Regions from separate parts of the Paenibacillus sp. J22P277 genome, predicted to be linked through region 1. Evidence: riboswitches for the same ligand, from Rfam matches in the RefSeq annotation. Region 1 holds a riboswitch; each other region holds the start of a gene.
What was found. A riboswitch is a leader RNA that binds a small molecule or an ion and turns the genes downstream of it on or off. The one in region 1 is predicted to bind cyclic di-AMP.
Positions count from the first base shown of each region.

Region 1 (7,347 bases):
CGTCTCCCGGTCCCAGTCGATCAGCGGACGGGCGAAAGGATAGAAGCCGGACAGCACCTTCAGCGCAGCCTCCAGCCGTTCGCGCGGAAAGCCCCGGTAGCACTCGCTCCGCGCGATAAGCCCGTGCAGCGCGTCCACGGTCATATCCGCGGCGGCCGTCATGGACACCATTTGCTGCGACAGCACGTCCAAAGGCTCGTGCGGCAGCGTGATCGCTTCGATCTCCCGCCGCGCGATGCTGCGGCACAGCACGGCCGCTTCCGGCAGCTCGCCGCGCTGGCGCGCGACGATATAGCCGCGGCTGACGTCGCCCACGGCATGGCCGGCGCGGCCGATGCGCTGAATGCCCGCGGCGGCGGCCTTGGGCGAGTCGACCTGAATGACGAGGTCGACGTGGCCGACGTCGATGCCGAGCTCGAGCGACGAGGTCGCGACGAGGCAGCGCAGCTCGCCCGCCTTCAGCATGCGCTCGACCTCGAGCCGCCGCTCGCGCGCCAGGCTGCCGTGGTGGGCGCGCGCCAGCTCGTGCCCGGCCTGCTCGTTGAGCCGCAGCACGAGCCGTTCGCACAGCCGGCGGCTGTTCACGAAGAGCAGCACGGAGCGCGCGCCTGCCATGAGCGCCATGAGCCGCTCGACGATCGGCTGCCAGACGCCTTCGCGCGTGCGCGCGGGCCGGCTCAGGTCCGGCATCGTCACGCGGACCTGGATCGATTTGATCATGGCGCTTTCCACGATGACGACCGCCCGCGGCGAATAACCGAGCGGATGGGCGTCCCCGTTCATGCCGCCGTCGCTATTCAGGGCCGCGTCCATGCCGCCCGTACCGGCCGGCGCCCAGCCGCCCAGAAATCGGGCGACCCGCGAAAGCGGCTTCTGCGTCGCCGATACGCCGATGCGCTGCACGGCCTGCTCGGAGAGCGCCGCAAGCCGTTCCAGCGAGAGCGACAGATGCGCCCCGCGCTTGTCGCCGGCAAGGCTATGGATCTCGTCCACGATGACCGCCTCCGCGGTTTGCAGCATATGGCGGCCCTTGTCCGATGTCAGCAGCAGGTACAGCGATTCCGGCGTCGTGACCAGCACGTCGGGCGGCCGGACCGCCATGCGCGCCCGCTCGCCCGGCGGCGTGTCTCCGGTGCGCACCGCGGTACGGAGGCCCGGCCAGGCTTCGTTCGCGGCCTCGCGGCCGTAGGCTTCGATTTCTTCGAGAAATCCGACCAAATGATGCTGAATGTCGTTATTAAGCGCCTTGAGCGGGGTAATGTAGACTATGCGCACGCCGGGCTTCCAGCCCGTTCCCTGCGCCATGGCCAGCGTTTTGGCCAGCGCGAGGCGGCTGAGGCAGGGCAGCAGCGCCGCGAGCGTCTTGCCGGAACCGGTCGGCGCGGCGATGAGCGTATGGTTGCCGGCGGCGATGGACGCCCAGGCGTCATGCTGCACGGGCGTGGGTTCGCCGAACGTTTGGCGGAACCACCCGGCCAGCGTCGGATGGAACTCCGCAAGCGCGGAGGGAGTCGAGGACATGCGGCAGCAGCTCCTTCATCTCAGTAGAAGATCGTTTTACGTACAGTCTATCATTCTAGTATTCATCATGCGTCAAACCATTCCTTTTCAGACGTCGGACGAGCCCAGCGGAGCCAAAAAGGCGGTTCAATAAGCAAGCTTGCGCGCATACATATAGTTTTACGACAACAGCGTCGGCGTACGGGCAGCGGGAGGTATCGGGAGGATGGCGAAATGGCGGGACAGCTTGGAGAAGCGCTTCGCGGAATGGAGGCGGCTGGAATACGAGGTGGAAGACACGCTGGCCGGCAAGCGCGTGCTTCGCGTCGCGGGGCCGCGCACGCCGCGGCTCACGACGCCGGTGTCGGTGGCGGTCAAGCAGGCCGAGCTGAACGCGGTGGAGGAGAAGTTCCAGGCGGGCTTGGCCTGCTTCTGTCTCGGCGAGCTCTCCGGGGAGGAGCGGCGGGCGTTTCTGCGGCTCTGGCACGAGCGGCTCGAATCGGGCGCGACCGTCGTGCTGGCCGACCGCCGCGGCGAAGGATGCGAGACGCCCGCGCAGCTGCGCGATCTGTTCACGCCGCATGCCAAAGCGCTGAACGTCCAGGTCGGACCGACCTTCTGGTGGGTCCGGTACGAGCGCGCCTGAATCGGCAGGCGGCATGCCCGTGCACCTGATATAAACAAACAAAGCCGCGGCTGCTTGTCCCGAAGGAGAAGCAGCGACGGCTTTGTCCGCAATCCCGAAGGGCAGGGTCGCACCCCTGACCGGACCGGCATTATTCATGCATGTTGCCCGAATTATTCGTCGGAATCGTTGTCGCCTGGTTCGTCGGATGGATCGTCGGCATATTTCTCGAACGTCTGCGGGCTCATTACGCGGCGAGCCGTTACATAGCGCTTCGCGTAATAGGACTCGCTAAGTCCGCTGATCGTGACGCCTTTGCTGGAAGAAGCGTGCGCAAACTTGCCGTCGCCAACATAGATGCCTACATGCGAGATGCCATTTCCCGTCGTATTGAAGAATACGAGATCCCCAGGGATCAGATCGCCCTTGGCGATTTTCTTGCCCAGCCCAGCCTGCGAACGGGATGCGTGCGGAATGTCGACGCCGAGTTTCTTGAACACGTACATCGTGAATCCGGAGCAGTCGAACCCTTTCGTGGTCGTGCCGGTGTAAACATAAGGTGTTCCGATCAGATCTTTGATGACGCCGTCCATTTTCGAGTCGGCGAACACGCTGCCGGCCTGAAAGATGAAGAGCATCGCAAGTCCGATCACCAGAGCAGAGAACTTCTTCAAAACGGGAAACTCCTTCCAGTGCCTACGAGGTTAGCTGTGGGGTTCGGTTGAAGGTCCCCTATGATCGCCTCTGGCAGCCGCATATGCGCACGAACGGCTGTCGGGATCAATTCACCCAGAATGGTTCCCCCGTTTCCCAAGATGGGAATTCGGCAAAATTTTCATTTCTCAGGGAAAGTTATTCGATCATTTTGTCGCTTCTCCTTCCGAGTTCACGTTTTGTTCACAAATTAAAATTATTAGAGTGAAACTTTTTGCCTCTCATTTTCGTATAGCGGCGCCGTTTTCCGGGTGGGAACGGCGTTTTTTGGCCGTTGTCGGAAAATCGGATTTATCCCGCAAAGCTTGTCTGCCCCGCAGCCGCGTGCATATGCCAAAAAGCCCCATCGCGGGTCGATGGGGCGAAACTTAAGTCCTATGCTTTTCGAATGAATTGACGGGTCTTTCGTCTCTATCTCATGTGCAGGCAAGGGCGCGAAGACATGCAGCTAGGATTGCTTCGACTGCCAGGCGTCGTACTGGGCGGCTACCGTCCACACCTTCATGATCGTTCGCAGCAGCTGGTAGCCTTGGTGCAGGACGAGCGCGAGCAGGCCGGCCCACAGCATCGACACGGAGGCGATCGTCATGCTGAGCACGGCGCCGATGCCCCACATCGCGAGCGACACCCCGGCGAAAGGGAGAAAGTTGGCGATCCCGCTCCAGAGCGCCCGCATGGAGCCGCTGCCGGTCACGGCGCCGAACTGCATCGCGAGGAAGAGCAGGTGCAGCAGGACCGCCCACAGGAGCCAGCCGCCCGCCCACGGCCCGGCTTGCTTCGCGAATTCCGTCAGGGTGCCGCTCGAGAGCAGCAGCTTGAGCGCCTTCGGCAGGAGCCAGCAGGCGGGCGCGAGCGTGAGCGCCGTCTCGAGCAGGTAGAGCAGGGCGACCGGTTTCCAGGCTTTGCGGATACCGCTTAGGAATTTCGTGCCTTTCTCCTCGGACACGTGATGCAGGGAGTGGAACAGGCCGGCGTTCAGGAACGGCGTGACGAGCATCCGGCCGGCCAGCAGTCCGCAGAACAGCAGGGCGTAAGGCCGGATCAGGTCGGTCTTCATGAGCTGAAACTGCGATTCGGTCAAGAAGAGCGAGATCGCGCCGCTGTTGGCCGCGTAGGCGTCGGGGAACCGCTTGAGCAGCGGGACCGCGATGTTCTCGATGGTCCGGTAGAGGAAGAAGCCCCAGATCAGTTCGTACAGAAACAGCAGGATGATGATGTACAAATGCTTCGACGTCAGCCGCCAGCCTTGCTTGATATGCGTTCTCATCCGCAAATCACCTCCTTTATTCATACGGCGGGCGTTACCAGGCGAGCGAGGAGAAGATCGTCTCGGCCAGCTTCGTCAGGCCGACGCTCCAGCGCGTACGGGTTTTCTCGGCCAGGTCGGCTTTCAGGAAATTGTTGATGTGCTTGTTGTCCAGCACGTTGTCGTTCTGCGGGTCGACCGCGGCCCAGAGCAGCTTGGAGCCGTGAACGATTTTGTATTGCACGTGGCTGTCCTGCCCGTCCCATACCTTCGGCATGACCGTGCCGTCGGCGAAATGGAGGATGACCGTCACGGGGCCGACGCTGCCGCCGGTTTTCTTGACGAGCACGACGTTCTCGTACTCCGTCTTGCCGCCTTGCTTGACGGGCGTCACGTGAATGGAGGATACGGAGTAGTCCGCCATCTCGTCCCCGTACACGAAGTGGCTGAAATAATCGTTCCACTTCGTCTTGGTGACCGTCTCCACGACCCGCTGGAAATCCGCGGTCGACGGATGCTTGAACTTGTACTTCTGGAAATACGTCCGCATGATCTTGCGCATCGTCGCCTCGCCCACCTGCTTCTCGATCCCGACCAGCACCAGCTTGGCGCGGATGTAGACGTTCTCGGCGTAGTGGCTGTTGTCTTGATACGACCAGGACAGCTGCTTGAGCGGGGCGGGGTCCGTCATGTAGCTCGCTTCCACGGGCAGGTTGGGCGCGACGCCGTACTCGCTTTCCATCACTTTGTCTTCCGCGTAGGAGGTGAAGCCCTCGTCCAGCCACGCTTCCTCGAATTCGTTCGAGGCGACCATGCCGTACCAGTATTGATGGCCGATCTCGTGCACGACGGTGCGCTCCAGGTCGTACCCGGGGTTGTCGTTCTCCGCCGAGAACGCGGTGACGAGCGTCGGATATTCCATGCCGCCCGCGCCGTTGCCGCCTTTGGGCGGGACGACGACGGAGAGCGTCGTGTACGGATAGGCGCCGTACCACTGCGCGTACTTGGCGAGCGCGGACTTGGCGGCGTGCAGGTAGCGGTCCTTGTACTTGGCGTGCAGCGGATCGAGGTACAGCTTGATGCGCACGCCCGGCACGCCTTCGGTGGAGAAGGGCTCCTCGGAATAGACGAAATCGGGCGAGGCCGACCAGCCGAAATCATGCACGTCGTCGGCGTAGAACTGGTACGTCCTGCGGCCCCCGTCCACGATGGACGCCTTCGCCTGGAAGCCGGTAGCGGCTACTTTATAGGTGGAAGGCACGTTGATCTTCACGCTGTAGATGCCGAAGTCGCTGTAAAATTCGGAGTTGCCGTGATACTGGTGCGCGTTCCAGCCTTCCGTGGCCCGGCCCCTCGTGCCCGCGGTCTCGTAAGCGGCGAGCTTCGGAAACCACTGCCCCGCCATGACGAAGTCGCCGGAGTAGCCCATGCGGGCGAACACCTCGGGCAGCTTGACCTCGAACTTCATCCGCAGCGTGACGCTCTTGCCGGGGGCCACGGGCGTCGGCAGCTTAAGCTTGGCCAGCGTGAGGTCGTTCGGATTGCCGTCGTCGGGCTGCACGTAATGCAGGCGCGGCAGGAGGCTGTAGCCCTCCGTCGTTTCGAGCGTCAGCAGGTTCATGTAGCCGGTGCTGTCCGAGGTGGCCTTGTCCTCCCGCAGCTGCCCCCCGGATTCGCGCATGAACGTCGTGTTCTTGGAGCGGAAGGCGTTGGGGTAGAGGTGGAAATACATCTCGGACACCGGTTGTTTGCCGGGGTTTGTCCACGTGACGGACTGCTCCCCTTGAAGCATGTGCGCGTCCTCCTGCAGGTTCACGTCGATGTGGTACTCCGTGACGCGTTTGCTGAGCGAGACGGGCGTCGGCTGCATGACGCTGTCCGGCTGCTGCGTCGGCGGCGCGGCCGGTTTGGGCGCGGCGTCTTTCTTCGCGGGGGCGGAAGCGAACGTATATTGCGAAACCCAGGCATCTCCGAACCCTTCCTTGGCCGTGACCCCGATCAGCGCGGCGGCGAGAACGAAGAGCAGAATACGTTTGGCGCGGCGTGGATTCATTCCATGATTCCCTCCCGTTGACAAGCTTCTAAGGCATGTATATGTTTGCTTTTCCGAGATTATTAGCTAAAATGGAATTAAAGTGCGGACAGGTTGGAAGAAACGCCGGCGGCCCTTTTCGCAGCGGCGCGGCGCGTTTTTTTTCTGACGTAATAAGCGGGGCTTCATGGCGGGGAAACCGCGCCGGAAGCGGAATTCAAGGTTTTTTATGAAGGCTTGGGACGGGAGTTGATCGGTACGTGAGCGAACAGGATAACGGACAGCAGCCGCCGGAGAAGAAAGAGAAAAGGTCGCTTTCTCTCAACGTGGTGAGCAATAAAGAACATAGAGGCTTCGGCGCGGGGACGATCGATCTGAGCGACGTGGCCTGCGTCATGATCGATAAAGGCGAGGCTTACATCGACGTGGGCGCGATGCACGCCAAGAGCAAGATCGAGAAGGGCATCAAGTTCAGTCCGAACAAGGAGGACGTGCCGAACGGGCGGCCGTGCTGGATCGTGTGGGTCGCGGTCGACCGCAACGAGGAAGGCTCGTATTACGCGGGCGCGACGGCTTGCCCGATGCTGATCGATACGGAGGCGCGACGCGGATGGAAGATTCTCGCGCAGCACGTGAACAACCTCGATTACGCCATCAAGCGCCGTTTCGTGTTGGATGAGCTTGGGGAGCAAGACAAGCGGGCGCTCAAGAGTCTGCTCGTGACCAACAATCCGGACTGGTGGGAACGCTCGCCGGATAAATTGAAGGAAGCCTTGAACGTATAACCGCACGGCGCTATGCCCGCCGCGATCATGGAACCCGCATGGGGGAAGACGATAGCGGCGGTGCGGAAGTCGCCGTTTGGAAGAGGAACGCGTTTGCCGGAAGGCGGGCGCGTTTTTTTTGATGGCTGCTTACGAATTGTGATTGACAATCATTCTCAATATACTGATAATGATTATCAGTATCAACCAATAAAGGGCAGCCATTGCCTGTGGGAGTGAGCGACTTGGATCAGAAGGCATTGTTGGTCTATGCCAGCATGACCGGCAATACGCGCGACATGGCGGACAGCGTCGTGGAGGGGTTGTTGGAGCACTTCGTCGCCGTGGAGGTCAAGGAAGTGACGGATGCGACCGCGGCCGATCTGGACGCCTACGATAATTTTTTATTTGGGGTCTATACCTGGGGGGACGGCGATCTGCCGGATGAGTTCCTCGATTTCTACGA
Region 1 covers NZ_JBXENS010000010.1:187,318-194,664, forward strand. The annotation lists gene AC50YL_RS31870 (DEAD/DEAH box helicase) at 1-1,521, opposite strand, end outside; gene AC50YL_RS31875 (hypothetical protein) at 1,727-2,146, shown strand; gene AC50YL_RS31880 (C40 family peptidase) at 2,299-2,799, opposite strand; cyclic di-AMP (ydaO/yuaA leader) riboswitch at 2,804-2,964, opposite strand; gene AC50YL_RS31885 (hypothetical protein) at 3,288-4,106, opposite strand; gene AC50YL_RS31890 (M1 family metallopeptidase) at 4,141-6,138, opposite strand; gene AC50YL_RS31895 (YwhD family protein) at 6,378-6,902, shown strand; gene AC50YL_RS31900 (flavodoxin) at 7,127-7,347, shown strand, end outside.

Region 2 (7,347 bases), on a different contig from region 1:
CGAAGTCGCGCTCGTGCCGCACCGTTCGCCGATTTCGGATACGAACATCATCTTCTATAACACGCTGTTCGACGAGAACGCGTCCTGCCATTTGGCCATCGGCAAGGCGTACGCGTTCTGCGTCGAAGGCGGCAAAGCGATGACGGAAGAAGAACAGGCCGCGGCCGGCCTCAACTCCAGCCTCGTGCACGTCGACTTCATGATCGGCTCCGCCGAGCTGGACATCGACGGCATCCGTGCCGACGGCACGGCAGAACCGCTGTTCCGCGGCGGCAACTGGGCGATCTAGCAGCTTCCGATTCGAAATCCAAAACGGCCGTGCAGGCAGCTGAACCTGTACGGCCGTTTTTTCGCGCGAAAAAGAGCCTCCGCATCCGTCAACGAGGGGATGGAGGCTCTTTCGCCTATTACAATTTACAACACTTTCGACAGAAACGCCTTCGTCCGTTCCTGCTGCGGCCGTTCGAACAACGCGCTCGGCGAGCCTTGTTCGACGATCCGCCCCTGCTCCATGAAGAGGACCCGGTCCCCGACTTCGCGGGCGAAGCCCATCTCGTGGGTGACCACCACCATCGTCATGCCCTCCTTCGCGAGCTGCTTCATGACCGCGAGCACCTCGCCGACCATCTCGGGATCGAGCGCCGAGGTCGGCTCGTCGAAGAGCATGATCTTGGGCTCCATCGCCAGCGCCCGGGCAATCGCGACGCGCTGTGCCTGCCCGCCGGAGAGCGACGCCGGATAAACCTCGGCTTTGTCCTCCAGCCCGACCTTGCGCAGCAGCTCCAACGCCTTCTCCCGCGCCTTCGCGGCCGGCCATTTGCGAATGCGCACCGGCCCCAGCGTGATGTTGTCCAGCACCTTCAGATGCGGGAACAAGTTGAATTGCTGGAACACCATGCCGAGCTCCGCCCGCATGGCGACGATATCCGTGCCTTTGGCGAGCAGCGGCTTGCCGTCGATGACGATTTCGCCGCCGCTCGGCTGCTCCAGCAGGTTCAGGCAGCGGAGAAAGGTGGATTTGCCCGAGCCCGAAGGACCGATCACGACGAGCACCTCCCGCGGGGCGACGTCGACCGTGATATCCCGCAGCACCTCGTGCTTGCCGAAGGATTTGGACAAATTCGCCACCTGAATGATCGCGTTAGCCGCCATCATGCCTGCACCTTCCTTTCGAGCCAGACCAACAGTTTATTGAGCGTGTACGTCAGAATGAAATAGATGACCGCTGCCGTCAAGAACGGCTCCCACACCCGGATGTACTGGTTCTTCATCGCGTTGCTCCAATACATGATCTCGGGCACCGTGATGAACGTGAGCAGCGAGGAGTCCTTCAGCAGCACGATGAATTCGTTGCCGAACGCCGGAATCATCCGCTTGATCGCTTGCGGCAGCACGACGAAGCGCATGGCCTGCCAAGGCGTCATGCCGATGGACAAGGCGGCCTCCGTCTGTCCTTTGTCGATGGACTGGATGCCGGCCCGGTAGATCTCCGCCGTATAGGCCGCAGCGTTGAGCGATAAAGCGATGACCCCCGCCGCAATGGCGTTGGTCTTGCCGTAGAAGAGCGGAACGAGCGCGAAATGCACGATGAAGATCTGCACGAGCAGCGGCGTGCCGCGGAAAAAGTTGATGTAGGACTGCATCGGCCAGCGCAGGAACCAATGCCGCGACATTTTGCCGAGGCCGACGCCCAAGCCGAGAATCGAGCCGATCACGATCGACGCGAACGAGATGCATATTGTATACAGTGTACCCCGCATCAGTAGCGGGAAATAATCTTCGATGATATCGAATCTGAAATCCATGCCGATCGCCCTTTCGCTTGCCATAAGTAGAGAAAAAAAGAACATGCGCAACGTTTCGATTACGCATGCTCCGCTATCCGTTCGTTATTCCGTTTCCACCAGATGGGTTGTGTCCGGCTCTTCGTTGAACCACTTCTTGTAGATTTCCGCGTACTTCCCGTTCTCGATGACCGCTTTGATCGCGGGATCCAGCTTGGCCTTCAGCTCGCTGTCCTTCGGATAGGCGATCCCGTAATACTCCGGCGTGAAGTTCGTGTTATCCAAGACTTCCTTGAGCTTCTTGTCCGGGTTGTTCTTGATGTAATCCCGCACGATGGCGATGTCCGCGACAACGGCGTCCGCTCCGCCCTGGTCCAGCTCCAGCAGCGCGACGGCATTGCTGTCGAACTTCTTCAGATCCGTGTTGCCTTCGCCCATGATTTTCGTCATCAGGATGTCGGCCGTCGTGCCGCCCTGCACGGCGACCTTCTTGCCTTTCAGATCCGACGCGCTCTTGATGTCGCTGTCTTCCTTCACCATGATGACGTTCGTCGATTCGAAGTACGGCATGGAGAAATCGTACGTCTGCTTCCGTTCGTCGGTGATCGAGATGCTGGAGATGCCCGCTTGGTATTCTTTGCCCTGCTTCACGCTCTCCAGCATCGCGTCCCATGCGACGTTGCGCACTTCGTACTTGAGGCCGGCTTCCTTCATGATCGCGTCGAGAAAATCGATATCGAAGCCTTTCAGAACATCCTTGTCCATGTATTCCATCGGCGCGTAACTGCCATCGCTGGCAAACAGGTACGTCGTCTCGTCGGCGCCGCTTCCGCTGCTTGCATTGCTCTCGTTGCCGCTGTTCGCCGCGCCGTTGTTGCCGCCGTTCGCCGCGCCTTCGGTGTCGTTCGCTTTCTTGGCGCCGCATCCGCTCAAGGTGATGGCAGCAATTAGCGTTAATATACCTAACGTATATCGTTTGTTCATTCTTGTTCCCCCTCGTAAATGTCGTAATCTGATACGATTCTATCAAGATTGGGGAGTTGTTTCAATTTATTTTTATGAATAGTGTTAGGAAATATTACACAAATGCCATACGGATGACGTTTTCCCAGCCAAATGTTCTCATCAATCAAGCGTGAATCCATAGATTACGAATCGGGTTCCGCATGAGATGAATCGAAACGAAAAAGGGCACTTCATAAAGAAGTACCCCTCGCAAAGGACGTCAAAACATAGGAAGGCGAAAATAGCTGCAATCGCATCAGCTGCGTCTTACGGCATATTCGCGCTATATCCGCATCCTGCCAAAAACTCCGGAACGTATTGCCTGGCGGTGCCCTTTCGGAATGCAACTCTTCCTCTTATGGATCCCTGGAAAGCTACTCTTCCTCTTCCCCAAGCGCCATGTTGGGATTGAAATCCGCCACGACCAACACGTCCATATGGCGGCCTTCGCGCAAAATCGTATCGATGACCGGTTTGGTCTTCAGCTTGCTCCAGAACCCGCGGCCCGACTGGCCTAGGATCATCTGCGTGCTCTTGAGCTCGTTGGCCTTCGCCAGGAGGGCGTCCGGAATCTTGCTCGCCGACACGCCGCTCTCCGCCTCGAAATCGCCGCCAAGCCGGTCGACCAGCGCCTTGATTTCCTCGATCCGCTTGTTGCAGGCTTCCGAACGGTCGCCTTCGGTGCGCACGTAGTGCACATGCCAGTCGGCTTTCAAGCGGTACGCGATACGGAAACCGCGACGAATCAGCCGTTCGGCGTTCTTGCTCGTCGTCACCGCAACGAAGATGGATTCATGCCGATGCCACGTGCCGCGCAGCGAGCCGTTGCGTTCCCACGACTCCAGCCGTTCGTCCACGTCGTCCGCGATCTCCCGCAGCGCCAGCTCGCGCAGCGCGATGAGGTTGCCCGTCTTGAAGAAGCCGGCCAGCTCGCCTTCCACGTCCTCGTCCTTGTAGATCAATCCGTCGCGCAGGCGCTGCTGCAGCGCGCTCGGCGCAACGTCGACGAGCTCCATTTCGTCCGCGAGGCGCAGGAATTGATCGGGCACCGTCTCGGTCACGGTCGTGCAGGTAATCTGCTCGACGGCGTCCTTCAGGCTCTCCAGATGCTGCACGTTCATCGTGGAAATGACGGAGATGCCCGCATCCAGAATCTGCCGTATGTCCTCGTACCGGTGCTTGTTTCGGCTGCCCTGCGCGTTCTCGTGCGCCAGCTCGTCGATCAAGACGACCTCGGGGTTGCGGGCGATAATCGCGGAGACATCCATCTCTTCGTCCGTTTTACCGTTCGACTCGATCCGGATCCGCGGAATCGTCGTCAGCCCGCCGATTTGCGCTTCCGTGTCGGCCCGTCCGTGCGTGTCCACGCAGCCGATCACGACGTCGATGTCCTTGCGGAGCAGCGCGTTGCCTTCGCGCAGCATCATGTAGGTCTTGCCGGCCCCGGGAGCGGCGCCGACGTACACCTTGAACGTCCCGCGGCGAATGCGCTCGATTTTCTTCTCGACTTCCTGCGTGCTCAGCCTGCGGTACGGTTCCGACGGCGGCTTCGAAACGGAACGCTTCGCCGGCAGCACCCGTTCGCCGTCATGCTCCGCGCGATCCGCCATGAAGAACACGTCGATGTTGCGCGTCTGCTTCAGCAGGCTGTGCGCGATCGAGCCGTGCATCAGCTCCTCCGAGCGGGTCTGCTTGGAATGACCCATGACGATCCGGGTCGCGTTGATCAGCATGGCGTAGCGGATCATCGCCCGCGGAACCTGCTTCCGGCCGGAAACGGCGATCTCGCGGAAGCCCGCCCCGACCTTCTCGACCAGCTTCAGGATCGACTTCTTGAACGCCTCCCGCTCCTTGGTCGGCTCTTGGGTGGCGTCGTTGAAGACCACGACCTGCAGGTCTCCGCCCAGCCGCTTGGCGATCTGCTGCCCGCGCCGTATATAGATCGATCCGTTGATATGGTACTGCGCGGCGACCAAGATGCGCTCGGACGCGCCGGAAGGCCCGATGAAGCCCTGCTCCTCGCGGTACTTCTCCAGCGATTCGTTCACGCCCTCCGCCATGAGGCGCAGCGTCAGCTCGCGCAGCTTGCCGACATTGCCGCGTTTGAGCAGCTCCGGATCCTTGACATTGTTCAGCCGCCCCTCGCTCAGCCGGTTCAGGATCGTCTCCGGCGACACGTCGATCAACCGCACTTCATCCGCCAGCTCCAACAGATCGGTCGGCACCGTGCATTCCGGCGAGATGCCGGTCAGCTTCTGCGCCTGCTCCGTCACGCCTTCCAGCTCGTAGACATTGACCGTCGTGATCACGCTGATTCCGCGGCCGAGCAGAAAGCGAATATCCTCGCGCCGCGTCGGAAACTTGGCGCCAGGTCGGTTCTCATGCGCCAGCGAGTCTACCAGCAGCACCTCCGGATTGCGCTCGATGATCGCATCCAAATTCAAATCCTTCTTCTCCACGTCGCCTTTCAGCCAATGGATGCTCGGAATGCGCTCGAGATCCGCCAGCTGTTCCACGGTTTCCGGCCGCCGCATCGTCGAGACGGCGCAGACGACCACCTCGATTCCCTGCTGCTTGAGCGCCTGGCCCTCGCGCAGCATGTGGTAGGTTTTGCCGGATCCGCTGACGGCGCCGATGTAAATTTTCAGACGGCCGCGATGGATTTTGGAGATGGATAATAGCAGTTCCTCCGGAGTTTGTCGCCGGTAGCCGGCCATAACGTTATACCCCTTTCATGCCTATACCTATAGATTTGCGAATTGCTTGAAACTTATGCGAGGGCGCGAAAACGGACATCAAAAAAGAAGCCAACGAAAAACGGCCTCTAACTTAGAGGAACGCCTCTCGCGGCTTCTAGGCACATGATATAAGAAGTGTCTATTCGCACGCACAATCGTCGCCTCTCTCGGGTCGCTTACGAGGTTAGCTGTCGGATTCGGACATGAGAGCTGCCCTACCCGGAACGCGGCGGCCTTAAGCTGCCCCGCCCGGGATTCACCCCTGATGGCAAGCCTCGATCTGACGCCTTCGATGGCTTGACATGCCAATGGTTCCCCCGTTTTCCAATTCGGAAATTCAGCGTTGTCAATTACGTAGTTTAAGCATGACTCATGTTACGCCAGCACATGCTTTTTGTAAAGGAAACCCGTACGCAATCCGCTCCCTTGAGCAGGCAACCAGCATGGATATAGCGCTTACAAAGGCGGCGAGCGCCAGCAATCTCCCGCTACCTCACTAAATGAGCGTTTTTCGTATTTGGGGCGTAAGGCGAATGGTTTAATCATCCGCCCGTTCACTGACAAAGTTCGCAATCCCCGGCCTCAAACGTTCCCGGTCGCCATCTCGATGCCCCGCAGCAGGAGGCCGATCAGAAACCCGCAAAGCGCGCCGTTGACGCGGATCCATTGCAAGTCCTGCCCGACCTTGTCCTCGATCAATTCGACCAGCTGGTCGTTGTCGAGCCGGTCCAGATTCTCCCGCACGAAGGAGCCGATCCGGGCATGGTTGCGCTCGATCAGCGCCGCGGCTTGGCCTTTGAGCCAATGCTCGGCTTCGTCGACAAGTCCTTCGTTCGCCTCGATCCGGTTCAGGAGTCCGTCCACGAACGTCCACGTCTTCTCGGCAAAATCCTCGTCATGCAGGAAAGCGACGCCTTTCTCCCGCAGGCTCTCGAACAGCTTATGCAGTTCGCCCTCGATATCGAAGGCTTCAAGCAGCTCGTCGCGCATGGCGTCCAGCTGTCCGGATTCCGCCAGCTTCGTAATCAGGATATCCAGCGCCTCGCGCAGCTTGCTCATGACGATCAAACGGCGCTCCGTGCCCTCGAGCTTCAGCTCGTGGATCTTCGAGAGCACGAAGGATTGCAGCATGGTCCCAAGCTTGTCCTCTTCCAAATAGCCGATGAAGGCATTGACCGCGAACGACATCAAGCCGCCGAGGTTCAGTCCTTTGATCAGCGTCATGACCGCGCTGCCGAGCTCGCGGCGCATCCCTTCGGTCGCGATCCAGGACTCCGCCCGCTCCAGCAGCAGATCCAGCATGCGCTCGTCCGTGCCGTCCTCCTCGGCTTTGCGCAGGAAGCCGCGAAGCGCCGCCTCCAGGTCGATGCGGCGCACGGCCGCGCCGATCTCGTCCGAGAGCAGCGGAACGATGCGATCGGCATCCACGCTGCGGATAACGCCTTCCAAGAGCTGCGGCAGGCGCTCGCTGTGCACCGCCGAATGCAGCGCGCCGCGGATGACGGGCAGCAGCTGCTCCGCCAGCTCGAACTGCCTCAACTTCTCGAGCATGCTGTCCTTCGCCAGCAGCCGGTCCTCCAGCACGCGCACGATGCCCTCGGACATTTTCTTCCGGTTCCGGGGCAGCAGCGCCGTGTGCGGGATCGGAATGCCGAGCGGGTGGCGGAACAGCGCCGTCACGGCAAACCAGTCCGCGAGTCCGCCGATGACGCCGGCTTCGAAGCCGGCATGCAGCAGCCCGAGTCCCCCGGCACGAAACGGAATGGTCGCCGCGAAGCCCGCCGCCATCACGCCGAGCGATATATTGGCAAATTGTTTGT
Region 2 covers NZ_JBXENS010000002.1:616,513-623,859, forward strand. The annotation lists gene AC50YL_RS07505 (aminopeptidase) at 1-289, shown strand, start outside; gene AC50YL_RS07510 (amino acid ABC transporter ATP-binding protein) at 415-1,137, opposite strand; gene AC50YL_RS07515 (amino acid ABC transporter permease) at 1,152-1,805, opposite strand; gene AC50YL_RS07520 (basic amino acid ABC transporter substrate-binding protein) at 1,890-2,768, opposite strand; gene AC50YL_RS07525 (histidine kinase) at 3,164-5,506, opposite strand; cyclic di-AMP (ydaO/yuaA leader) riboswitch at 5,685-5,880, opposite strand; gene AC50YL_RS07530 (DUF445 domain-containing protein) at 6,110-7,347, opposite strand, start outside.
Region 2: another riboswitch for cyclic di-AMP. It lies ahead of AC50YL_RS07525 (histidine kinase); the one in region 1 lies ahead of AC50YL_RS31880 (C40 family peptidase).

Region 3 (7,347 bases), on a different contig from region 1:
CAAAGCGTCAAGGAGCTCGACGGCGGCGTTCGAGCATATCGCCGCCACGGCCGGTGAGCTGCTGGACAAGTTCACGACGCTGCAAGCCGAGCCTTCCTAATCGTTGCATTAGCTGAGGCGGCGATCGCCTCGCGCGAGCAGGCTCACCCTTCCATGGGCTGCCCGAACTCGTTTTTGCGATCTTTCGAGCTCCGCTTAGTACGGATTTATCGCAAGAAAAGGACCTCCATTTCCGCTTTGCGGCGGAAATGGAGGTCCTTCGTTTGCCTATCGGGATTTTCCGTTGTCTGCGAATCTTTTTTTTGTGACAGCGCCTAGGCGTCAGTACAGCGTTCCGAGCGCTTGCGGCGCGAACGGCTGCAATTCGTCCGGCCTTCCTTGCTTGATCTTGAGCGCCCAGGCGGGATCGCTCAAGAGCGCCCGGCCGACGGCGACCAGGTCGAATTCGCCGCGATCGAGCCGTTCCAGCAAACCGTCGAGGCTGGCCGTTCCGGCGCCCATCCCTTCCCGGAAGAGGCGCGTGAATTCCAGATCGAGCCCGACGGAGCCGACCGTGATCGTCGGCTTGCCCGTCAGCTTCTTCGTCCAGCCGGCCAGGTTCAGGTCGACGCCGTCCTCGAAGGCGGGCTCCCAGAACCGGCGGGTCGAGCAGTGGAACAGATCGACCCCCGCGTCGACGAGCGGCCGCAGGAAGCGGTCCAGCTCGGCGGGGGTTTCCGCGAGCTTCGCCTCGTAGGCGCCGTCCTTCCACTGGGAGTACCGCAGCACGATCGGATAGTCCGGGCCGACGGCGCGCCGGCAGGCCGCGATGACTTCGGCGGCGAACCGGGTCCGGGACACCAAGTCCCCGCCGTACCGGTCCGTCCGGATATTCGTGACGCCCCAGAAGAATTGGTCGATCAGGTAGCCGTGGGCGCCGTGCAGCTCGATGGCGTCGAAGCCGAGCCGTTTGGAATCGGCTGCGGCTTGCGCGTAGGCCGCGATCAGGCCGGCGATCTCGTTCTCGGTAAGCGGCTCGCCCGCTTGCTCGCCGGCGAGGTTCAGTCCCGACGGACCGACGGAAGGCGCGTCCGGGTTCGACCCGGTTCCCGGCTTGCGGGTCATGCCGACATGCCAGAGCTGGGAAGCGATCTTGCCGCCGGCTTCGTGGACCGCGCCGACGACGCCGGCCCAGCCGTTCAAGGCAGCCTCCCCGTAGAAATGGGGCAAACTCGGGCTCGCGCCGGCCGCGGGATGATCGATCAGCGTCCCCTCCGTCACGATGAGGCCGACGCCGTTCTCGGCGCGCCTCCGGTAATAGGCGGCCACGTCTTCGCCCGGCACGCCGCCGGGAGAGAAGCCGCGCGTCATCGGCGCCATGACGATCCGGTTATCGAGCGAGAGCTTTTCGGAACGGAAGGGGGCGAACAGGGCTTGCGCAGAAGTAGTGCTCATCCAAATTCCTCCTCGGGAAAAAATGCGGAATCAAGGGACTGGGGCATAAGGGCATTGGGAAATTATAGGTTAACTTTAAACCTTTAAGTCGTTCATTTCAATAGAAATAGTCGGCTTTTATATCCGCCGGACCTTATCGAGACGGAGGGCTCGCGAACGGAGATACACCCGAAAACGAAAGCAATTTGCAGGCATGCCGCCGATACCATTCTTTGTGCGCGCTTTCATTGCCGCTGACCGACAAGAATTTCGTCATGCGGGTTTCTGCGGCTTTTTACAATTTTCGCCGCCGGGACTACGATTAGAAGCATCACAAGCAATCATCGTTCAACCCATAATCGCTGAATCCCTTTATAGGGAGCGGGGGAACCAATGGAAGCCGGCGCCGCGTGGCGGCGCGTCTTCCCGGGGTGAATCGCGGACAAGCAACGCTTGTCCGGGTAGGGCACTCTCTAGCCCGAATCCGACAGCTAACCTCGCAAGCGAACCAGAGAGACGACTTAGGCCAAAGCGCGCGAAGCAGCCTTTTTCTTTGCGCTGTCCATGAAGCCGGGAGTGGAGACATCTCTTCTTCCCGGCTTCTTTTTTTTATCCCACGAAGGAGTGAATGAGCATGCACGCCGTACAGACAAGGGCTTCGCTTCAAAGAGAACGCATGGATATGGTGAAAATCGAGCGCATCGAATGCTTCCGGTTCGATCGCGAGACGGCGCGTCTGCTGTTGCCGGACTGCGGAAACGGGGATTGGTGCGGCATCCTGATGCTCGGCACGGGCTCCGGCGAGCTCGGCATCGGCGTCTTCCGGGAATGCGCCTTGAAGGGCGATTTTATCAAATGGGCCTGCGCGTTCCAGGGGTTCAAGCACCATACGCTCAGCGAAGGCCTGCTGGAAGCCCGGATCAAGCACGAGGCTTGGGGCGACGTCCGGTCGTTGGCGGCGGAAGCGGCGCTGCGCGAGCTGGCCGGCGGCATCGGGGCGCCGGTGGGCCGATCGTTGTCCGACAGCCTGCACGACCATTCCTTTTGCTTCGAGCACGCGGAGGCATATGTCATTTTCTAGGCGGAGAACCGCGGCGACATGGCCGTTTTTATATTTTTTTTACACCCTGGGGGCGATCTCTTTACCCCGATTTTATGGGGAATGGGATTAAGATGACGGAGTACGGAAGAGGGGAGCGTGGAGCGGACGTGGACATACGGGAAATCAATTCAAATTCGGCAACGATCGTCGTCGCGGCCATGACGAAATCCGGCGAGCATTTCATGAAGCAGCTGCTCGTCAAAGGCGTGCCGTTTACGGCGATCACGAACAGCGTCGCGGAGCGGCAGCAGCTGTCCAAGCTCGGCATCGCGTCCATCCTGCTCGTGAATACGATCGATCCGGATACGTGGGAGATGCCGGATCATCCGGTCGGCAAGGTGTTCTTGTTCGAAAGCAGCCTGTCGCTGTGCTGCCGGTACCTGCGCATGATTCGCAAATGGACGGATCAGCCGGTATACGTCATCACGGGGCGGACGCACGGCCGGTTGATCTATAAGAGCCTCGGCGCCACCCACATCGTGCATTCCAACACCGGCAGCATTTCGTTTCTGCTGGATTAGCATAAGATTGCTTCGATTGGAAAATGTTATGACTAACTACAGAAAGGCTCGTGAGGAGGGTGCTCGGATGGTTAACGATTTTACGATGGTCCTCTTGGCTGCGGTCCTGTACGGATTGTTCTGGGGCTTCAAGAAATTATGCGAGAAAGCGTGAGGCCGATCTCCCCAAGCAGTTGCGTTAGCTGAACGGATCGGGCCAACGAGGCCGGATCCACTACAAAGGAGGAAGCGACATGGTCGTAATGGGGATTATCGCCATCTGCCTGATGATCTATCTCGGTTTCGTATTGGTGAAGCCGGAAAAGTTTTGAGTAAGCTGCTTCAATAACGAGGAGGAAACATTGCTATGGCTATGGGATTCGTACAAGTTGCCATTACGCTGGTCATCATCATGCTGTTGGTGAAGCCGGCGGGCACATATCTCGTCAAAGTTTTTTCGCAGGAAAAAACGGGCCTCGACCGGGTATTCGGCCCGGTCGAGCGTTTGCTTTACCGGATCATGGGCGTAAAGGAAGGGGAATCGATGGGCTGGCGCGGCTACCTTGGCGCCGTGCTGCTATCCAACTTCGTCATGATGCTGCTGATGTATCTCGTGCTTCGGCTGCAGAGCTATCTGCCGATGAATCCGGACGGGATCGGCAACATGCCGGCCGGTCAGGCTTTCAATACGGTCACTTCGTTCATAACCAATACGAACTGGCAGTCTTACAGCGGCGAGAACGGGTTGTCTTACCTGTCGCAAATGCTGGCGATCACGTTCCCGATGTTCACGTCGGCAGCGACCGGCTTCGCGGTGGCGGTCGCCTTCATCCGCGGCTTGATCGGCCGCAAGGACGACCTCGGCAACTTCTACGTCGACATGACCCGCTCCATCACGCGTGTGTTCCTGCCGATCAGCTTCATCGTCGCGCTGTTCCTGGTATTCCAAGGCGTGCCGCAGACGCTGCTCGGCGCCGTTCACGCCTCGACGCTCGGCGGCGGCGAACAGACGATCACGCGGGGCGTCGTCGCTTCGCTTGAATCCATCAAGCACTTGGGCACGAACGGCGGCGGCTATATGGGCACGAACGCGGCGCATCCGTTCGAGAACCCGACGGCGCTCGCGAACCTCGTCCATATCTTGTGCATGATGCTGCTGCCGACGGCGCTGGTCTATGCCTTCGGTCTCATGATCAAGAACAAGAAGCAGGGCTGGGCCGTATTCGGCGCCATGAGCTTCATCTTCCTGGTCATGCTGGCGACGGTGTTCATCTCCGAATACAGAGGCGTCGGCGCGATCGACGCCATGGGCGTTCACGGCAACATGGAAGGCAAGGAAGTGCGCTTCGGCGTCTCCGAGTCCGCCTTGTTCACCGCGGTGACGACGGCGGCTACGACCGGCAGCGTCAACAACATGCATGAATCGTTAACGCCGATGGGCGGGTTCGTGCCTCTGGCGGAAATGATGCTGAACAACGTGTTCGGCGGCAAGGGCGTCGGACTGCTCAATGGTTTATTGTACCTCATTCTGGCGATCTTTATATGCGGCCTGATGGTCGGGCGGACGCCGGAATTCCTGGGCAAGAAGATCGAAGGCAGGGAAGTGAAGCTCGCTTCGATCGCTCTGCTGATCCATCCTTTCGTCATTCTGGTGCCGACGGCCATCGCATTCCTTAGTCCGAACGCGATGTCGTCCATCGCGAACGGCGGCATGCACGGCTTGACGGAAGTGCTATATGCATTCACCTCCGGCGCGGCCAATAACGGTTCGGCGTTCGGCGGCTTGACCGCGAATACCGATTTCTACAACATCATGATCGGCGTGGTCATGCTCCTCGGCCGGTACGTTTCCATCATCGCGATGATCGCCATCGCCGGCTCGCTTGCGGTCAAACGCGTCGTTCCGGTGACGACGGGCACGCTGAGAACCAACACGCCGTTGTTCTCGGGCATCCTCGTCGTGATCATCCTCGTCATCGGGGCGCTGACGTTCTTCCCGTCGCTTGCGCTGGGACCGATTGCCGAACATTTGGCGATGCCGAAATAAAGATTGCTGAGAGGAAGGATCTATAATGGCCGCAAGTAAAAAAAGCTTATCGAAGGATATGGTGCTTCAAGCGATCGCGGACGCGTTCAAGAAGCTGAACCCCGCCGTCATGATCAAGAACCCGGTCATGTTCGTCGTTGAAGTCGGTACCTTCATCACGTTGCTGCTCTCCATTCAACCGGATCTCTTCGCCGCTTCAAGCGCGGGCCGGGGTTATGATATTGCCGTGTTCTTCATCCTGCTGTTTACGCTGCTGTTCGCCAATTTCGCGGAAGCGCTGGCCGAAGGCCGAGGCAAAGCCCAAGCGGACACGCTGCGCAAAACGAAGTCGGAGACGATGGCGAAGCTGGTCCAGAAAGACGGATCGCTGAAGCAGGTATCGTCTACGCAGCTGCGCAAAGGGGACGTCGTCCGCGTCGATACCGGGGAGATCATCCCGACGGACGGCGAGATCATCCAAGGGCTCGCGTCGATCGACGAATCGGCGATCACGGGCGAATCCGCCCCGGTTATCAAGGAAGCGGGCGGCGACTTCTCGTCCGTTACCGGGGGCACCCGGGTCGCGTCCGACTTTATTATCGTGAAAGTCATGACGGATCCCGGCGAGTCGTTCCTCGACCGCATGATCTCGCTCGTCGAAGGCGCGAAGCGCCAGAAGACGCCGAACGAGATCGCGCTGACGACGCTCCTCGCCGTCTTGACCATGATCTTCCTGGTCGTCATCCTGACGATGGTGCCGATGGCGGACTACTTGAACGTGCATCTGGATATCGCGACCTTGATCGCGCTGCTCGTCTGCTTGATCCCGACCACGATCGGCGGGCTGTTGTCCGCGATCGGGATCGCCGGCATGGACCGCGTCACGCAGTTCAACGTGCTGGCGATGTCGGGCAAGGCGGTCGAAGCGGCCGGCGACATCGATACGCTCATCCTGGATAAGACCGGCACGATTACGTACGGCAACCGGATGGCATCCGAGTTCGCTCCCGTCAAGGGCGTGTCGCAGAACGAAATGACGCTCGCCGCGCTGAAGGCCTCCGTCAAGGACGAGACGCCGGAAGGACGCTCCATCGTGGAGATGGCCACGAAGCTCGGCGAGACGTTCGCGGAGAGCGAATACGGCAGCGCCGAACCGATCGAATTCACCGCCGAAACCCGGATGTCGGGTCTCGATATGACCGATGGCACGCAGATCCGCAAAGGCGCCGTGGACGCCATGAAGAAGTACATCTCCGCCAAGGGCGGCAGCGTGCCCGCCGACCTGGACGAGATCTCGAACCGCATCGCGAAGGCCGGCGGCACGCCGCTTGCCGTCTCCATCGGCGACCGGATCTATGGCGTTATCTACCTTAAGGATACGGTGAAGCCGGGACTCAAGGAACGGTTCGCGGAGCTGCGGGCCATGGGCATCAAGACGATCATGGCCACGGGCGACAATCCGCTTACGGCCGCGACGATCGCTTTGGAAGCGGGCGTCGACGATTTCATCGCGGAAGCGAAGCCGGAGGACAAGATCGCCGTCATTCGCAAGGAGCAGCAGGAAGGCAAGCTGGTCGCGATGACCGGCGACGGCACGAACGACGCGCCGGCGCTGGCGCAGGCCGACGTGGGCCTCGCGATGAATTCCGGCACGATGGCGGCGAAGGAAGCCGCCAACATGATCGACCTGGATTCCGATCCGACGAAGCTGCTGTCCGTCGTGTCCATCGGCAAGCAGCTGCTCATCACCCGCGGCGCCCTGACGACGTTCTCGATCGCCAACGACATCGCCAAATATTTCGCGATCATTCCGGCCATGTTCATCCTGGCGATGCCGCAGCTGCAATCGCTGAACATCATGGACCTCGCCTCGCCGCAATCGGCGATCCTGTCCGCGCTGATCTTCAACGCGATCATTATTCCGCTCTTGATCCCGATCGCGATGCGGGGCGTCAAATACCGCGCCATGAGCGCGGACCGGCTGCTGACGCGCAACGTGCTGCTGTACGGCATCGGCGGCGTGATCGTGCCGTTCATCGGCATCAAGATCATCGATCTGATACTGCAGGGACTGCACCTAGCCTAAAATGGAAGCAGAGGAGTCTTCAACCATGAAAATGATATCCACCGCAATACGCGTATCCATCGGCCTGATGATCATCTGCGGATTCATTTATCCGCTCGTGACGACCGGGGTGGCGCAGGTGCTGTTCCCCAAGCAGGCGGACGGCAGCCTGATGGAAGCCGCCGACGGCACGGTCACCGGGTCGGAGCTGCTCGCGCAGGGCGTCGACTCGCCGAAGCTC
Region 3 covers NZ_JBXENS010000002.1:33,117-40,463, reverse strand. The annotation lists gene AC50YL_RS04990 (hypothetical protein) at 1-57, shown strand, start outside; gene AC50YL_RS04985 (NADH:flavin oxidoreductase) at 322-1,434, opposite strand; cyclic di-AMP (ydaO/yuaA leader) riboswitch at 1,764-1,934, shown strand; gene AC50YL_RS04980 (hypothetical protein) at 2,048-2,494, shown strand; gene AC50YL_RS04975 (hypothetical protein) at 2,587-3,036, shown strand; gene AC50YL_RS04970 (potassium-transporting ATPase subunit F) at 3,270-3,347, shown strand; gene kdpA (potassium-transporting ATPase subunit KdpA) at 3,389-5,062, shown strand; gene kdpB (potassium-transporting ATPase subunit KdpB) at 5,088-7,127, shown strand; gene kdpC (potassium-transporting ATPase subunit KdpC) at 7,153-7,347, shown strand, end outside.
Region 3: another riboswitch for cyclic di-AMP. It lies ahead of AC50YL_RS04980 (hypothetical protein); the one in region 1 lies ahead of AC50YL_RS31880 (C40 family peptidase).

Region 4 (7,347 bases), on a different contig from region 1:
GGCGCTGAAGCCGGGCGGGAACGCGGAACGCGGGCTTCATCCGGATGCCACGAGCTATCAGCGGCTGATCAAATATTTGCCCGAACCCATTTTCGTCCACGACGGCGAAATGGTTATTTTTTCGAATCAGGCAGGCTTGCGCATTCTCGGATTGACGGAAGCGGAGCTGCTGTCGAAGCCCTTTCTTCACTACCTCCATCCCGATGTAAGAGAAACCGCGAAGGAACGGCTTATGCAAGTCTTCGAAACGGACGAGCCCAACGATTTTGCCGAATCGAAGCTGGTCAGCGCCACGGGCGAAGTGATCGACGTCGAGGTTTCGAGCACCCGCATCCGCGATTATCCGGGCAAAGGCACGGTCGTGCAGAGCGTATTTCGCGACATCCGCGACCGCAAGAAGGACGAAGAGGCGATGATTCAGTCGGAGAAGTTGTCGGTAGTGGGGCAGATGGCCGCGGGCATCGCGCACGAAATCCGCAACCCGCTGACTTCGCTCATCGGTTTTTCCAAGTTTCTCAAGACGCGGATCGACAGCTACCACGATTATTTCGACATCATGCTCGTAGAGCTGGACCGGATCAACTCCATCGTGCAGGAGTTCATGGCGCTCGCGAAGCCGCAGGCGAATCAGTTCCGCAAGCATGATCTGATCAAGACGATCCAGAGCGTGCTCACGCTGCTCGAGACGCAGGCGATCATGAACAACGTGCAGCTGACCGCGTATTACGACACGGATTCCGCGTCGCTGCTCTGCGAGGAGAACCAGCTCAAGCAGGTGTTCGTCAACGTGCTCAAAAACGCCATCGAAGCGATGCCTCAAGGCGGGACGGTGGTCGTGGATTTGAAATCCGCAGGCAACGGGATTGCCGTCTCGATCGCCGATCAAGGGGTCGGCATTCCCGAAGAGCAGCTGCCGCTGCTCGGAGGTCCGTTCTTCACGACCAAGGACAGCGGAACCGGGCTCGGACTCATGGTGTGCTACCGTATCATCGAAGGCCATGGCGGCAAAATCGACATTTCCAGCCGCCCCGGCATAGGGACGACAGTGACGGTGCATTTGCCCAAAATCGATTGAAACGATGCCGCGGTTCGTCCGATGGGCGGATTTACCGGTAGGATTGTCCGTTCGAATTGTGTTATTCTATTACGCGAGCCGAAACGTTACTCGTACGGGGGATCTTTTGGAGCAAGTCATATTGCTCCGTTCCCGTCATCTGATGGACATCACATGACGGGTTCACCGCGCCTTGGCGCTGGGGTGAATCGCGCGTTTACGTGCGTAGGGTCGAACTCCTCGACCCGAATCCGACAACTAACCTCGCAGGCCGCATGCGATGACGACATCATCGTTCCGCTTCCGTTTAAGCGGATCTGTCGCTCTCGCGATGACGTCCTATGCCCGCTTTTCAGGCATATGGCCGTAAACTAAGGAGGAAATCGACAACATGAATATCCACTGGAAGAAGAGCGTTGTAGCAGCAGCGCTCAGCCTGGTCATTCTCGCCCAAAGCGCGGCGGCCCATGCGGAGGCCAAGTACAAGGCGAAGGACGACGACACGTTCTGGAAGATTTCGAGCCAATTCGGCGTCAGCGTCGATCTGCTTCAGCAGGCGAATCCTTTCGTCGACGCGGGAAACATTTACGAAGGCTTGATGCTGGTTATTCCGGCGGCCGCAACGGCCAAATCGATGGCGCCGGTGAAAGCGACGAAGCTCGCGGCCGATAAACAAGCCGTGAAGCCGGCAGCCAAAAAAACGGCAGAAGCTCCGAAAGCGGCAGCGAAAAAGGTTGCATCGGCAAAGAAAGTCGCTCCGGCGAAAAAAGTCGCCCCGGCGAAGAAAGCCGCTCCGAAAAAGACGGCGACGACTTCCAAGACGAGAAAAGCGACCGTTCAAAAGCCGCAGGCTGATCGCGTTACGGTGAATGGCAAGTCGTATGTCTACAAGGACGTCGTTCAGGCAAAAGCAAGCGCGTATACGGCTGCAGCCTCCGAGAACGGCTGGGGAGCGGTCGACTACTTCGGGAATCCGCTGAAGCTCGGAACGATCGCGGTCGATCCGGACGTCATTCCGATGGGAAGCAAATTGTATATTACAGGCTACGATCATAACGGTCTCCCGTCAGGAGGCATGATGGCGGTCGCGTCCGACCAAGGCAGCGCCATCAACGGGAACCGAATCGATATTTTCGTTCCGCAATCGCAGGAGCAAGCAAGCAATTTCGGCTTTCAATCCGTCAAGGTCTTCGTACTTGATAAATAGGCGTCATACGGCAAACGGCAGTCCCTCGGGACTGCCGTTTCGTTCATTCTATTCCCCTTTGCGATTGGCCGGACGGCCGAGCAGCTCGGGCAGCGTGACGATCGTGTATCCTTTGCTTCGCAGCAGCTTGATAAGCCGCGGCAGCGCGGCGACGGTGCCGGACAGATCCTGGCCTGCGCCTCCCCCGGCATGCTGCAGGATGATGGAGCCCGGCTGAAGCGTTCGCTTGATGTTGATCAGGATGGCGTTGCTGTCCAGGCTTCGCCAATCCTCGGAATCGACGTCCCAATTGACGACGGTATAGCCTCCGCCCCGGAGCCATTCCACCTGCGCCGGCGTGATTTCCCCGTACGGCGGGCGGACGAACCTCGGGCTGTAGCCTGCCAACGGCCTCAGAATCCAATCCGTGCGCAGGATTTGCTGCTGCATGGCATACAGCGAGATCCGGGAGAACACGGGATGATTGAGCGAATGATTGCCGATGATATGTCCTTCCCTGCTCATGCGCCGGACGAGGGCGGGATTGGCGGCCGCCCGCTGGCCGACGACGAAGAAGGTCGCCCTTACTTTATAGCGTGCCAGCGTATCCAGCACCTGGGGCGTGTATCTGGGGTCCGGCACGTCGTCGAACGTAAGCGCTACTTTCCGGTACCGCCGAGAGCCCCAGACGACGAAGGCGCCGGGATAGCGCTTCTGCAGCGTTACCCAGGACATCGATTTCGCTCGGCTCTGTTTCTTGGGCTTGGCGCCGGAGAAGGCGTCCGTTTCATCGGAGGGCTCTTGAAGCTTATGGACGCCGCTTTCCGCCGCGGCCGCATGCGACGTTACGGCGCCGAACTCCCGTCCTTCATCGGAGGAGGCGGTCAATAACGTCCAAGCCGCCAGCAGCAACAGCGCTTTCCTCGCCCCGCTAAACATCCGCATGGCCTTCCCTCCTTAATGAAGTCATTTTGCCCGCTGGCCGCGCCGGGCATTCACCGAAAAATCGGAATCAACACTTTACAGCGGTGGACCGAGCACGTAACATAAAAAGGAATAATTACGTGCGAAAAGGGGATTGAAGATGCCAAACATCGATATGCCGCTTCACCAATTGCAAACGTATTCAGGAATCAACCCGAAGCCTGCCGATTTCGATGCTTACTGGGAAAGGGCGCTGTCCGAGATGCGCGCGGTCGACCCGGCGATCGAGCTCGTGCCGTGTGAATTCCAGACGCCTGCGGCGGAATGTTTCGATTTGTTTTTCACGGGGGTCAGAGGCGCGCGCATTCACGCGAAGTACGCGCGGCCGCGCCGCTCTGACGCGCCGCATCCCGCCGTCGTGCAATTCCACGGCTACAGCGGCAATGCGGGAGAGTGGGCGGACAAGCTCGGCATCGTCTCGCTCGGCTTTTCGATCTTCTCCTTGGACGTCCGCGGACAAGGCGGCTATTCCGAGGACACGGGCGGCGTGTCCGGGACCACGCTGAACGGCCATATCGTCCGCGGATTGGACGGCGATCCGGACGGGCTGCTGTTTCGGCATGTTTTCCTCGATTGCGCGCAGCTGGCAGGAATCGCGATCGACAGTCCGGAAGTCGATGCCGAGCGCGTCTACGCCATGGGCGGCTCTCAAGGAGGCGCGCTGACGATCGCCTGCGCCGCATTGGAGCCGAGAATCAAGAAGCTTGCGCCGGTATTCCCGTTCCTGAGCGATTACCGCCGGGTATGGGAGATGGACCTGGCCAAGGACGCCTATGCGGAATTGCGCACGTTTTTCCGCCATTTCGATCCGCAGCATAAGCGCGAGGACGAGATCTTCACCAAGCTCGGGTACATCGATATTCAGCATCTGGCGGACCGGATTCAGGGCGAGGTCATGATGGCCGTCGGATTGATGGATACGATCTGTCCGCCGTCCACGCAGTTCGCGGCGTACAACAAAATCACCGCGCCGAAGCGGCTGGAGATCTATCCGGATTTCGGACATGAAGGGCTGCCGGGCTTTACCGACAAGACGATTCAATTTTTCCTGGCGTCCAATTAAAAGGGAGGCAAACGAAGATGCTCATCGGAAATAATGAAAGACTGGTCATGATCGGCGATTCCATCACGGATTGCAGCCGCGCGCGGCCCGTAGGCGAAGGGTTGTTCGACGCGATCGGCAAAGGCTACGTCGGCGTCGTCGATGCGCTGCTGTCCTCGACGTATCCGGAGCGCGGCATCCGCGTCACGAACATGGGGACGAGCGGCAATACCGTTCGCGATCTGAAGAACCGCTGGCAGACCGACGTGGTGGATTTGAAGCCGGACTGGTTGTCCGTCATGATCGGCACGAATGACGTATGGCGCCAATTCGACTCGCCGACGATAAAGGAATCGCATGTGTACTTGGACGAATACGAAGCCACGCTGGAATCGCTCGTCGCGGCGACGCTGCCGCAGCTGAAGGGACTCGTCCTGATGACGCCGTTCTATATCGAGCCGAATGCGGACGACCTGATGCGGGCGCAGATGGACCGGTACGGCGCGGCGGTCAAGCGCGTCGCGGACAAATTCGGCACGCTGTTCGTCGACACGCAGGCCGCATTCGGGCGCGTGCTGGAGCACTTGTATGCCGGAACGCTGGCATGGGATCGCGTCCATCCGAATCAAATCGGCCACGCGGTGATCGCGCGCGCCTTCTTGCATGCGGTCGGCTACGAATACGGCAAAGGACTGTAAGGGAATGTCGGCGTAAGGCAGATTCGCTCCTCCGTCAACGGCTTGCGTCGCGATTGATTGGCGGCGGACGATATGTAGTTTTCATGGCAGGCCAAATAAAACGCACGTAAAAGCCGCCCCGGGTAACCGGGGCGGCTTTTTTGACATCGGGCATGAATCAGATCTTGAAGATCGACATCGTACGCTGCAGCTGCATGACGATTTGCTGCATCTTCTCCGTTTCGGAGACGACGGCCTGGACGGACCCGATCTGCTCGTTCATCGAGGCGGACACCTGCTCCGTGCCGGCCGCGGATTGCTGCGTGATGGCGGAGATGTTCTGGATGGCGCCGGAGATCTTGCGGGCGCTGTCCAGCATCGCATCGCTTTCGCTGGAGAACTGGGCGATTTGGGCGGTGATGAACTCGACGCTCGTGACGAGCTCCGTGAATACATGCTCGGAGTCGCGCAGCATTTGCATTTGCAGCTGGACGACTTCTTCGTTGACCTTGATGTTCTGGATCGCCTGCTGCACGCCGGCATCGATGTCGCGCACGAGCGTGAATACCTCCTTCGTGGAGGACGTTGATTCCTCGGCAAGCTTGCGCACTTCTTGGGCGACGACCGCGAAGCCCCGGCCGTGCTCGCCCGCGCGGGCCGCCTCGATGGAGGCGTTCAGCGACAGCAGGTTCGTCTGCTCCGCCAAATCCGAGATCGTCCGCGTGATGGAGGAGATGCCCTGCGCTTTCCGCGCCAGGTCTTCGATCGTTGCCGCGACCTTCAAGGTCGCCTCCACGTTGCGGTTCATGCCCAGCGACTGGCTGTCGACCGCTTGGCGGCCGCGCGCCACGAGGCTCAGCGTCTGTTCGGAGCGTTCGTTCATTTCTTGCGTGGAATGGGCGTAGGCGCTGACCTTCTCCTCGATCTCGCGAATCGAATCGGCCATGTCGCCGACATCCTCGGAGATCTCGTTGGCGCCCGTAGCCAGCTCGCCCGCGGAAGCGGCGACCTGCTCCATGACCCGTTTCAGCTCCACGTTCTTATCGAAGATGTTTCGGCTCGTATCGTTCACGACTCTGGATATCGTCGAGGTTTCTTTTAAAATATCGCGCAGCTTGTCCACCATGCTGTTGAACGAGTGGCCGAGCTCGCCGAGCGACGCGGTAGAGGATACGTCGACCTTCTGCGTGAAGTCCCCCTTGGCGATGCCGAACGCGATCGAAGTCATGTCCTGGATGGAAGATGTAAGCGCTGTCTCGATTACGCGCACAAGCGGGAAGGTGACGATTGCGGCGATCGCGATAATGCAAAGTCCCAGTACGACGCTGCCGCCCGTCAAAAGCAAACCAAGTATAAGCGCGACGGAGAAAATGCCGACGATGGCGTAGCAGCCCGTCAGCAGCTTATTGCGAATCGATAAAGCAGAGAACCATTGCATCATGCTTGCTCCCCCTAATTTTGAAATAATCCTATTATATCACCGCTCCGTTTTTTGTCTATATAAGTCCCATACGATCGGATCATGTCGAAAGAACTGTAAGGTTATGATTTTGGGTGTCGAAAGTACTAAAAATCTGTAAGATTTTTGTAAAAAAACTGTTGTAAGATCGAGTAGCCTGTCCTATAATAGGTCTATTGGATGAGATGGAAAATACATCTAAATCAGGGATGGCGGAGGCGTACACACATGGAACAGGATGAAATGGCCTTAACTCGACAAGTTGATTACGTGTTCAAACAATTGGAAGAAGAGCTGCTGCATTCGCTGGCGGGGACGGTCATCATTCAAATTCGAAACAACGTCGTCGGAAAGTACGGCGTTCGCCACAATCCGATCGAAAGCAAGAACGGACGGATCGGCGCTTCGGAGCAAGGAATGACGCGGGAGCAAGTGCAGGCCTTCCGTCACATGGCGGTCGATTCCATTAAGCTGAAGCGCAATTGGACGCACGGCGAGATTCTGTACGATTTCTCGGTCCGGTCCGGGGCCTGGTCGGCAAGCATCATGTTCGAGTCCAATTACAATTTGGCGAATATGTTCCGGTACACGCCCAAATACGGCCAACAACTGCGCGATACGCCTTGATTACATAATAAAGAAGCTGCCTCGGTACGCTGGGGCAGCTTTTTTCGTTCCTATTCGGCATATTGCCCTGGAGGATCATCGCTTAGCCGTTAACGGGAAGCTCTGCCTGCAAGTTGCATTTCCGCCATTTGCACGAGTTTGCGCGTAATGTTTCCGCCGATCGCGCCTGCGTCGCGGGTTGCCATATCGCCGTAATAACCGTCTTGCGGAATGGAAATGCCGATTTCGCGCGCCACTTCGAATTTCATTTGGTCAAGCGCCGCCATGGCGTGGGGAACGAGCAAGGAATTGCTGCTGCGGTTGGAAGCCATCGTAATC
Region 4 covers NZ_JBXENS010000004.1:240,475-247,821, reverse strand. The annotation lists gene AC50YL_RS14465 (ATP-binding protein) at 1-1,075, shown strand, start outside; cyclic di-AMP (ydaO/yuaA leader) riboswitch at 1,142-1,341, shown strand; gene AC50YL_RS14460 (3D domain-containing protein) at 1,446-2,261, shown strand; gene AC50YL_RS14455 (polysaccharide deacetylase family protein) at 2,310-3,185, opposite strand; gene AC50YL_RS14450 (acetylxylan esterase) at 3,325-4,287, shown strand; gene AC50YL_RS14445 (SGNH/GDSL hydrolase family protein) at 4,305-4,964, shown strand; gene AC50YL_RS14440 (methyl-accepting chemotaxis protein) at 5,122-6,381, opposite strand; gene AC50YL_RS14435 (O-methyltransferase) at 6,631-7,029, shown strand; gene AC50YL_RS14430 (alpha/beta-type small acid-soluble spore protein) at 7,119-7,340, opposite strand.
Region 4: another riboswitch for cyclic di-AMP. It lies ahead of AC50YL_RS14460 (3D domain-containing protein); the one in region 1 lies ahead of AC50YL_RS31880 (C40 family peptidase).